2 regions of the Serratia aquatilis genome follow, and region 2 is predicted to be linked to the other one. Evidence: predicted binding sites of a transcription regulator. Region 2 holds the regulator's gene; the other holds the start of a gene.
What was found. Region 2 encodes Fur, which represses iron uptake genes when iron is present. Its sites were predicted from a motif close to ATAATAATGAGAACNACTATCAA; they were not measured.

Region 1: a site for Fur is predicted at 1,892-1,914, ahead of fepD (Fe(3+)-siderophore ABC transporter permease). Genes of this name have one in related genera too.

The regions. Positions count from the first base shown of each region.
Region 1 is NZ_CP173186.1:1,792,370-1,798,147, forward strand. It holds gene fepG (iron-enterobactin ABC transporter permease) at 1-796, opposite strand, end outside; gene fepD (Fe(3+)-siderophore ABC transporter permease) at 798-1,871, opposite strand; gene entS (enterobactin transporter EntS) at 2,130-3,398, shown strand; gene fepB (Fe2+-enterobactin ABC transporter substrate-binding protein) at 3,385-4,341, opposite strand; gene SAQUA_RS08015 (isochorismate synthase) at 4,537-5,745, shown strand; gene SAQUA_RS08020 ((2,3-dihydroxybenzoyl)adenylate synthase) at 5,756-5,778, shown strand, end outside.
Region 2 is NZ_CP173186.1:3,717,954-3,723,731, reverse strand. It holds gene SAQUA_RS16905 (family 20 glycosylhydrolase) at 1-1,072, shown strand, start outside; gene fur (ferric iron uptake transcriptional regulator) at 1,268-1,714, opposite strand; gene fldA (flavodoxin FldA) at 1,970-2,509, opposite strand; gene ybfE (LexA regulated protein) at 2,711-2,998, opposite strand; gene ybfF (esterase) at 3,303-4,073, opposite strand; gene SAQUA_RS16880 (PPC domain-containing DNA-binding protein) at 4,382-4,801, shown strand; gene SAQUA_RS16875 (ECF transporter S component) at 4,822-5,400, shown strand; gene SAQUA_RS16870 (energy-coupling factor transporter transmembrane component T family protein) at 5,400-5,778, shown strand, end outside.

The sequences.
Region 1 (5,778 bases), 1.9 Mb from region 2:
CCGCCACAGCGGTAGCGGCTGCGGTGAGCACCACCCCGGTCAATAACAGCAGCAGGCGTGATGGTTCAACGCTAACGCCAAGCGCACGGGCGGTATCATCGCCCATTTCCAGCAGACGCATTCGCCGGGTCAAGGCCAGCAACAGCAGCACGGCCAGTAATATCACCGCCAGTGCCGGTAAGCTTTTGGCCCAGGTAATGCCGTTGAGAGAACCGGCGCTCCATAACCCTGCGGTCATGGCAGATTCCAGCGAGGCTTTGACAATCATCCAGGTATTCACCGCTACCAACAGGGCGCGCACTGCGATACCAACAATGATCAGCCGAAAGGTTTCAACGCCGTTGTTCCAGGCCAGCAAATAGACCAGCCCGGCTGTCAGCATACCACCCGCCAATGCGCCAGAAGTGATGCCGACAACGCTGCTGTTGAACAGCACGATAGCCATCAAAACACCGCTGTAGGCACCGGTATTGAAACCGATAACGTCCGGGCTGCCGAGTGGATTACGCAGCAGGGACTGGAAAATGGCACCGCTGAGGCCCAATGCGGCCCCCAGGAACATCGCCATGGCGACGCGGGGCAAACGCCACTGGGTCACAATCACCGACAGGTTGGTTGGACCTTCGCCACGCAGTGCATCAATGACTTGCGTAGCGCTCAACTGCAAAGTACCTGACCCAAGGGCATACACGGCTAACGCCAGACAGGCAAGCAACAGCATGAATGCAGTAATCAGCGGGCGCGTCGGTCGGAAAGATGTTTTGGCCTGAGGCAGACGAGAAACCAGTTGACTCATTTCAACCCCTCCGCTGGAACATACGGCGCTGACGCACCAGCATAATTAACATCGGCGCGCCAATCAGCGAAAGCACGATGGAAACCTGCAGTTCCCCTGAAACCAAAAAACGGCCCAGCAGATCGGCGCTTAGCATCAGGATCGGGGTTAACACCAGCGTCCAGGGCAGCATCCACGTCAATTCTGAACCCGCTATCCGCCGGGCGATATGCGGCATCATCAACCCGACAAAAGCGATAGGCCCCACGGCTGCGGTGGCAGAACCGCAGAGTAGTGTGATGGCCAGTAAGCCCAGCAACTGGGTGCGAACGATCCCAGTTCCTAATGCTGCAGCTAGTTCATTCCCCATATTCAGGCTGTTGAGTGCTTTACCAAGCCACAGGGTAATCAGCGTGCCCAACAGGATCGGCAGTGCTACTGTTCGGACGATAGCCATGTTTTGAATATCGAGCGAACCGGCTTGCCAAAAACGTAACTGATCGAACACCAGCGGATTGAGCAGGGAAATGCCGGAAGTCATCCCTTCCAGCACGGCAGCCAGTGCAACCCCTGCCAGAGTCAGGCGGATCGGGCTGATACGGCTGCCTCCCAGGGCACCTACCAACGCCACGACCAGCGAAGCAAACAGCGCACCGGCAAAGGCGAACCACAAATATTGGCTGATGCTGGTAGCACCAAAGAAGGTGATCCCCAGTACCACGGCGAAACCGGCACCAGAGTTAACCCCCAGAATACCCGGATCGGCGAGCGGGTTACGCGTGAGGGTTTGCATCAGCGTGCCAGCCAGGCCCAGCGCCACACCAGCGAGGATACCGATCAGCGTTCGTGGTAATCGGGCCCCGGTAATGATGATGCAATCTGCATCGCTACACTGGCCACTGAGTGCTTCAAAGACGCGAGTAAAAGGGATTGATTTGGCTCCCAGAGAAAGGCTTAGCATCACCACTAACAGCAGCATGGCGATGGCAAAAAGCAGCGCAAACATACGCCGCCAGAATGAAGGGGTTAAACCCGGTAATAGTGGGCCCTGTTGGGCAGGTAACGCGGGTAAAGAGTTACGTGTAAGTCGGAACATGACAATCCATTGAAAAATGAATATAAATGATATTTATTATCATTATTGATTGTATTCGTTTATGTTAGCATGGCTGCAAAAACAGCGCCAGCGCTGTTACTGATGAATTCAACATGTTGTTTGTGAAAGGTATATCCGCGTTATCCTGCAAGTTGCATGAGTGTTTGCAGTGTCCAATAGCGCTAGGCTGTGTCCCCGACTTTTGGGCATTCACTCGGATTATTTAGAGTCTAGGAGTTAAGTTGTGGTGATAAGACGATGAACAAACCCTCTATTCTGCTCGATTTTGGTTTGCTGAAGACCAACCCCGCTTTTCGCGCCGTTTTTTGCGCCCGCTTTATTTCCATTGTCGCGTTAGGGCTGATGGCGATTGCCATTCCGGTACAGATCCAGGCGCTAACCGGTTCCACCTTATTGGTCGGTCTGGCGGTAACGCTGGCTGGCAGCGGCATGTTTGCCGGGCTGTTGATGGGAGGCGTGCTAGCGGATCGTTACGAGCGCCGTCGCCTGATCCTGTTTGCTCGCTCTACCTGTGGTATCGGGTTTGTTGGCCTATGCCTGAATGCTGCGCTACCTGCACCCTCACTGACGGCAATTTACTTGCTGGCGGTATGGGACGGTTTTTTTGGTGCGGTCGGAGTAACCGCGTTACTGGCAGCGACGCCGGCCATCGTTGGCCGCGAAAATGTCGTTCAAGCAGGGGCGATCAGTATGCTCACCGTGCGCTTTGGCTCGATCCTGTCGCCAGCTCTCGGCGGCGTGGTGATCGCCAGCGCCGGAGTGAGCTGGAACTACGGGTTGGCTGCTTTGGGGACGCTGTTAACCTTGATCCCGCTGTTACAGTTACCGCAGTTGTCCCCACCGCCGCAGCCTCGTGAGCACCCGTTACGGGCGTTGATTGGTGGTTTCACTTTCCTGTTCCAGAACAAAGTCATTGGCATGGTGGCGCTGATTGGGGCACTGATGACCATGGCCAGTGCCGTGCGTGTACTCTATCCTGCGATTGCGGGCGTCTGGCAGGTCAACACCAGCAGCTTGGGGATTATGTATGCGGCAGTGCCACTTGGGGCGGCGATTGGCGCATTCACCAGCGGGCGGGTAGCGCAGGTGGCAAGACCGGGCTGGATTATGCTGTTGACTGCGATTGCGGCTTTCGCCGCCGTGGGGCTGTTTGGCCTGATGCCGTGGTACGGTATGGCGCTATTGTGCCTGGTGGTGTTTGGCTATCTCAGTGCGCTGAATTCATTGCTGCAATACGGCTTGATACAGAACCTGACGCCGGACGCGTTTCTTGGCCGAATCAATGGCTTATGGACCGCGCAAAACGTAGTGGGCGATGCGCTTGGCGCACTGCTGCTGGGGGCGATGAGCGCATTTATGTTGCCAGCAATGACTTCGAGTAGCTTTGGCTTTGGTGCCGCGATACTGGCTGTGGTGCTGGCGTTTGTCATGCGTGGTTTGCGCAGGGTGAGTATGGGCGGGCAGGATGAGGAGTTCCAACCCGCCACGGCAGCTACGGAGAAATAAACAACTTTTCCAGACGCGTCAGCAGGTTGCTGGCGCTGTAATAATCCAGGCGAAAAGTATCGTTACCCAGTGCGTAGACCCGCTTGTTTTGTACCGCAGGCAGATGGGCCAGGAAACTGTTGCTTGTCAACCGTTGGGCGTCGCTTTCATCGTTGGCGAACAGCAGCAAGGTTTCACCATTCAGCCCATCGGCCAGGCTTTCTCCCCCCAGTTGGATAATGTCTCTGCGTGTTCCCTGGCTGGTGCTGGCATTAAGTTTCTCTGGCAGGGGAGCCAGCGTAAAACCTAACTGTTGCAGGAGTTGCCCCTGCGAGGAATCGGCGGTCCACAGATTGGCACTTTTGCCATCGCTACGAAATACCAGTGCCGAAACCGGCTGAGGCGGCAATGTCATCTGCTGTTTCAGTGCCTGTTCCCGTTGTTTAAATTCGGCAACGATTTTTTCCGCCTGTTGTTCATGACCCGTAGCTATTCCAAGGGTTTGAGCCAGTTCCTGCCAGCTTTTATCGTCGTAATTCACCACCAGTACCGGCGCGATAGCTGACAACTGTTCGTAAAGACGGATCGCTGAGTCGGCCCCGGTGGCGGACATTACGATCAAATCCGGCGCAACGCCAGCGATGGCTTCGGCATTGGGTTCACCGATGTATAACCGTTGCACCCCACGCTTGGCGGCGATCTCTCCCCATTGCAGGAAGAAACCCTGCTTATCAGACAGTTGGTTATTTGGTGTAGTAGCCCCACTGGCGATTACCGGTGCATCGATGGCTAACAGTGTACCGGTGACCGTTACGCTAGTGGAAACAATCCGCTCTGGGGGATGAGTTATAGTGATCACACCGTGCGAGGTTTCAATACTGCGTGGCCATGCCTGGGCTGCCGCTTGAGCCATGCTCAGGGTGAGCGCCCCCAAGAGCAGGCCAAATCGCAGGGTCTTTATCATTATCGCGATCCTCTTTGATGTTAATTATTATCATTCAAGTTATAAATGCCACAGAGTTTATACTTAAACTTTCCCATAAAGAAGCCTTCACCTTTATTGACATAGCAAATATTGAAAGGTACTTTATCGCGACTGAATATAAATGATAATCATTACCATAATCTATTATCATTAATGAAACGAGAGGAAGTACCTATGTACCTAGCCGTTAAGGGTGCCGAGCAGAAGAACCCGCAACACCGTGAGAGCCTGGCACAAGCCGCTATGCTAACTCCGACTTCAGGTTTCTTTTTTACTTCTCCTTTTCGTAGCCTGAGTACCCAGGGGTGTTTTGCCAAGATCGCTCAACCTGCCGTTGACGGTGAGGATCTGCAAGGCCAATTCCAGCAGACAATCCAACAGGCCTTTGCGCAAGCCCGTGCGGCGGGAATCAAGAGCCCTATACTGTGCGGCGCACTCCCTTTCGATACTCGTCAACCTTCCGCACTGTTCATTCCTGAGAAGACACAATGGTTTAAGCGAGAAGCATTTATGGCGGGCATGGAACCGGATGCGGGTGTGCTTCCCGAAATCGTCCATCAGGTAGAACTGCCGGAGCAGCAGCAGTTTATACAGATGGTGACAGAGGCAGTGCAGGCCACTGCCGGCGAACAACTGGATAAAGTAGTGCTTTCCCGTTTGCTGGAAATTGAAACCCGTGAACCGATAGATTGCCAGGCGTTAATGGCGTGCATCATTGCCCAGAACCCGAATAGCTTCCATTTCCATGTTCCACTGGAACAGGGGTCGTTGGTGGGAGCCAGCCCGGAGTTGCTGCTACGCAAATCTGGCAACCAGTTCCATTCCAATCCGCTAGCGGGATCGGCACCACGAGAAAATGATCCCCTACGCGACCGCCAGGCCAGCCAACGGCTGTTGGCCTCAAACAAAGATCGCTACGAACATCAGATTGTGACTGAGGGCATGCATCAGGTATTGGCTAAGCGTTGCAGCCATTTGCACATTCCAGCCAGCCCGGAACTGCTGAGTACCACTACGCTATGGCACCTTTCTACGCCGATAGATGGCGAGGTGGCGGACCCGGCAGAAAATGCACTATCGCTGGCCTGCCTACTGCACCCAACACCGGCATTGTGCGGTACACCGACGCTGACAGCACGCGATCTGATCAAACAGCTGGAACCTTTTGACCGTGGTCTGTTTGGCGGCATTGTCGGGTGGTGTGACAGCGAAGGTAATGGTGAATGGGTTGTCACTATCCGTTGCGGCACCGTTAATGCTAATCAGGTTCGTCTGTTTGCTGGTGCGGGTATCGTCAAGGACTCTTCTCCACAGTCTGAATGGCTGGAAACCGGCACTAAGCTCAGCACCATTCTGCGTGCTTTTGGTCTTAATCAAGGATAATGAATCCCCTATGAGTATTGCTTTCACCCCTTG
Region 2 (5,778 bases):
AAAAACCTGGCACTTTGGCGGTGATGAAGCGAAAAACATCCGTCTGGGCGCTGGCTATACCGATGTTAACAACCCGGAAGCTGGTAAAGGCATTCTGGATCTGAGTAAGGAAGACAAACCTTGGGCTAAATCTCAGGTATGTCAGCAGATGATCAAAAATGGCAAAGTGGCCGACATGGAACACTTGCCGAGTTACTTTGGGCTTGAAGTCAGCCAACTGGTGAAAGCACAGGGTATCGACAGAATGCAGGCGTGGCAGGATGGGCTAAAGGATGCTAAAGATTCGCAGGCATTTGCCACCAAGCACGTTGCGGTGAACTTCTGGGATACCCTGTATTGGGGCGGCTTTGACTCGGCTAATGATTGGGCGAACAAAGGTTATGACGTGGTTATCTCCAACCCTGATTATGTCTATCTGGACTTCCCGTATGAAGTAAACCCGAACGAACGTGGTTATTACTGGGGAACCCGTTTCAGCGATGAGCAGAAAATCTTCAGCTTCGCGCCGAACAACTTACCGCAGAATGCCGAAACCTCGCTTGACCGTGACGGTAATCACTTTGCTGCCAAGAGTGACAAACCATGGCCTGGAGCCTACGGTCTTTCCGCCCAACTGTGGAGCGAAACCCAGCGCACCGATCAGGAAATGGAGTACATGATTTTCCCACGCGCCTTGTCTGTTGCAGAACGAGCCTGGCACCGTGCAAGCTGGGAGCAAGACTATAAAGCAGGCCGTGAATATAAAGGTGGCGAAACCCATCAGGTGGATACCCGGACGCTGGAAAAAGATTGGCTGCACTTTGCCAACCTGATCGGGCAACGTGAACTGGCCAAGCTGGATAAAGGCGGTGTGGGCTATCGCTTGCCAGTACCAGGGGCTCGCATCATCGGTGGCAAACTGGAGGCGAATATTTCTCTGCCAGGCTTGGGTATTGAATACTCAACCGACGGGGGTAAACAGTGGCAGCGGTATGATGATAAGTCGCGTCCGGCTGTGGCGGGGGAGGTGATGATCCGTGCGGTTAGCCCAGATGGCCAACGCTTCAGCCGTGCTGAGCCCGTTAAAGCATAACCTCAACACCTAGCCCATCCGCGCGTCAGCGGTTGGGCTAGGCCACGATCGAAAGCAGTATTCCATGAGTGTGCTATTACCTTGTTAGGCTTTCGTCCTTGATTTTCCCCGGCCTGTCCGGGTTTTTTTGTGACCCGCAGCAACAAAAAAACCGCCGTGTGATGCAGGCGGTTTTCTCAATGCGGTTAGCTGGTTTTATCTTTTATCGTGCAGTGACTCATCTGTACGACATTCGCCTACTTCACAGTGGCCATAAAGATACAGGCTATGATTGGTCAGTTTAATGCCGTGTTGCTTGGCGATATCACGCTGACGCACTTCGATTGACTCATCGCTGAATTCAATCACCTTGCCGCAATCCAGGCAAATGAGGTGATCGTGGTGATGCTGTTGGGTCAGTTCGAATACCGACTTGCCGCCTTCAAAATTGTGACGGGTGACAATACCTGCGTCATCAAATTGGTTCAATACGCGGTAGACGGTTGCCAAGCCGATCTCTTCACCCATGTCTATCAGCTTCTTGTACAGATCTTCCGCACTGACATGATGGCATTTCGGATCCTGCAATACTTCCAGGATTTTGAGTCGCGGAAGCGTGACTTTTAAGCCGGCCTTCTTCAATGCGTTGTTGTTGTCAGTCATGCGGGTTCAGTCCTGTTACTATGCAAATCAAGTTAAGGCGTTATCGCCTGTAGCAATCGGTCGGCACAAAGAGTTAATTGCGTCTCATTATAGAACCGGTTGCTGTAAATAGTAACCGTTAGTCATTAACAAAGCTATCTTTGCACTGAGGCATGCTGTGCTTGATGGGCTTTTAGGCTGTGCCCCTTAACTGACCGATGGCAGTGCAGTGGTGCAATTAAGGGGACACGGTACCATTTCGCTCAAGCCGCGTGTTTACCCGACGATATCGGCCAGGCTCAGTTCTTCACTGATTTGTTTGACCCAAGCCTCGACGCGCTCATTGGTCAATTCTGGTTGACGATCTTCGTCAATGGCAAGACCGACAAAATGATGATCATCAGCCAGCCCCTTGGACGCTTCGAAATGGTAGCCCTTAGTCGGCCAGTGGCCCACAATCGCTGCTCCACGTGGTTCAATGATGTCGCGGATGGTGCCCATGGCATCACAGAAGTATTCTGCATAGTCTTCCTGATCGCCACAGCCGAACAGCGCAACCAGCTTACCGTTGAAGTCGATGTCTTCCAGCGTTGGGAAGAAATCATCCCAGTCACACTGTGCTTCACCGTAGTACCAGGTTGGAATACCAAGCAGCAAAATATCAAATGCTTCCAGATCTTCTTTGCTGCTTTTGGCGATGTCGTGAATTTCAGCAACATCATTGCCGTATTTTTGGTGAAGAGTCTTCTGGATCATCTTGGCAATGTTTTCGGTATTGCCAGTATCGCTGCCAAAGAAAATGCCTACATGAGCCATATTACAGATAACCTTTTAATTCAATGGATTGTATTGCGTAAACGCGGTATGAGAACAGGCTTGGGCCCTGTTTCTCATCCGTAAATGCGTATCATGCCAGAAGTTTGCCCCAAGGTTTTATCATGTTTATGCGATGCCTTGGGTTATCTATAAGTGCTGAGTCGTTCTGGCGTCATCCTTGACACCATGCCGCCAACAGGATCATTGTTCAGGCTGTTCTTCTGCCAACTTAGCTAACAGCATCTGTTCAATTAACTCGCTGCGGCTGATATTGCGCTGATCTGCCAGCTTATTAAGGGCATCTACTGCGTCTGCGTTAATTTTCAGCTCCACACGCCTTAATCCACGCACTTTGTCACGCCGTAGCTGATTGCGCTTATTGATTCTTAGCTGTTCATCACGGGAAAGCGGGTTGGTTTTCGGGCGCCCCGGACGGCGTTCATCTGCGAACAGATCCAGCGTCGTGCGATCCGTTTGTTCTTTTGCCATAGGTAGCGGTACTGCAAGGGAGTCTGCATCCAAAGCAACGTTATGCCCTGGCTCTTCAAGTTGCAGATTGATAACAACTTAAAAGCCGGGGTTTAGCGCGTTTCTCTACAGCTCGGTTAACACAATTCGGGCCACAAAACCCTAACCCAAATTCACCCCCAGCCCGCGCTGATTCACACGTTGGGCATGGTGGCAAAATTATAGCGCGCCATCTTACCCTAGCGGGGGGCGCGCCGACAATGCCAAACTTGGTTGCAGACACGCTAAGCCATTATCTTTAGCGCGTTTTTTCACCACTCAACGTTTACGCACCATCAAGGAAGCGATGGATAACCCGCAACACGGCCTCTGGTTTCTCTGCGTGAACCCAATGGCCAGTACCGGCAACAACATGGGCACGTGCCTGCGGGAACTGGCGAGCAATGTCATCGCGATAGCTATCCTGCACATAAGGAGAAAGCCCACCGCGGATAAACAGCGTTGGATACGGCCAGGAAGGGATCTCCTGCCAGCCGAGAATATTTTCGTATTGCTCAATCAAGGCAGGAAGGTTGAAACGCCAGGCTCCTGCATGGAAGGACTTCAACAGGAATTGGATTACCCCTTCTTCATCGAGATATTCACGCATCATCGTGGCTGCCTGCTGGCGTTGGGTAATACCCGCGTTGGTTACGGCTTGTAGAGCCGCGAAAATTTTGTCATGACGGCGGGTGTTGTAGGCTACGGGAGCAATATCGATCACCACCAGTTTTTCAATGCACTCAGGAGCCAGCGCCGTGAGCGCCATTGCTGCTTTGCCGCCCATGGAGTGACCGATGACAATGGCTTTATCAAACCGCAGTTCATTTAACAGCGCGAGTAGATCCTCAGCCATAGCCCGGTAAGTCATCTCAGTAGAGCGGGGCGAGAGCCCATGATTACGAAGATCGACTTTGCACACCGGGTGGTGTTGACTCAGATCGCGTGCCAGCATCCCCAGGTTATCCAGATTGCCAAACAGGCCATGTAGCAAGATTATTGGCGACGCTGCGCTTGCGGAAGCCTCTTGGGGCATCAATTGATAATGTAATTTCATGGCGAAGCTCATGACGTTGAGACATTTGGCTAAGGTAGCATGATATTACTCTACTCGATGAGTAATCTGGCTTTTCATCGACTGGGCAGAGCGGACCTTTGCGTAATCATTCGGTCGGTAGCTACCGTAACTTTTACTGACATATGTCACATACTTCAACACAATCAATATTTATGATGCCTGTTAACGTCCGAGGTTCGGAGTTATCTGGAAATAGTCAAAATTCCTCTTGTTGTATCCTGCCTTTCCGACGCCTGTTTGTTTCTATTTTTCACTATACCTAATCCATTGTTTTAAAGGATTTCATCGTGGCGACATTAACATCGTCAACAGCGCGTTTTTACGCCTTGCGTCTGTTGCCGCAACAGGAACTGGTCAGTGCTTTACGCGATTTTATCAGGACGCACGATTTGCGTGCCGCATGGATAAGCGGCTGTGTCGGTAGTTTAAGTGAGGTGGTTTTTCGTTATGCCGGGCGTGAAGGTGCCAACTTATTGAGTGGGAAATTTGAAGTGGTATCACTGATAGGCACCTTGGAGGCCGGGGGCGAGCATCTGCACATGGCCGTGGCCGATGAGAATGGCCACATGACGGGGGGGCATGTGATGGAGGGCTGCATTGTGCGTACTACGCTCGAACTGGTGATTGGCGAGCTTAATGACGTGGCGTTTAGCCGGCAACCTTGTGTTCGTTCTGGGTATGACGAATTAAATATCAGGCAACGTTAATTTCTAAACTGGGGGAATTTATGGCGAGTAAAGTGTTATCAAGTCAGACGCTGGTTTTGATTGTTATCTCCATTGCTATCAACATGGTTGGCGGGCAGTTGGTCTCTATGCTGAAGCTTCCGGTTTTTCTCGACTCAATTGGTACCTTGTTGAGTGCGATACTTGCCGGGCCGATTGTGGGCATGTTAACCGGTTTGTTGACTAACCTCATCTGGGGCGTATTCACCGGCCCGATTGCTGCCGCTTTTGCGCCAGTAGCGATGGTGATTGGTCTGGTGGCTGGCGTACTTGCGCGTGTCGGCTGGTTCCGTTCGTTACCAAAAGTGATCATGAGCGGTGTTGTTATTACCCTTGCCGTTACAATAGTTGCCGTGCCGATCCGGACTTACCTGTTCGCGGGTGTCACCGGCAGTGGTGCGGACTTCTTTGTCGCTTATGTGCATTCCATGGGCAGTAATCTGATTGAGTCGGTGGCGATGACGGTTCTAGGTGTCAATCTGATAGATAAAGTGCTGGTTGCGATCATCGTCTGGTTGCTGGTGCGTAATATGTCGCAGCGTACACTGCGTAACTTCCCGTTAATGGCAGCTATTCGTTAATGCATCCGTTTACCTCCCTGACTATTTGGCTATTGCTTGCCACCAGTAGCCTGTTGATGCCGTTTGGTTACCTGCTGTTCGGGTATAGCCTGGCGAGTTTTCTACTGCTTATCCTGATGAAAAGTACCCGGCACCGTTGGCGCTATGTGGTGTGGATTATGTTGCCGATGGCAGGGGGGTTATGGTTGGTGCATAGCGGTTGGTTATCATGGTGGTTACGAGGCGAGATGCCTGATAGTAGTGAACTGCAGAATGCTGCAGCACTTTGGCTGCGTCTGTTGGCACTACTGTGTAGCGGGCAAATCTGGCTGCAGTACGTACCGCCACAGCGCATTATTCGTGCACTGTTTGCCAGCCGTTTACCACCGGGGCTTGCTT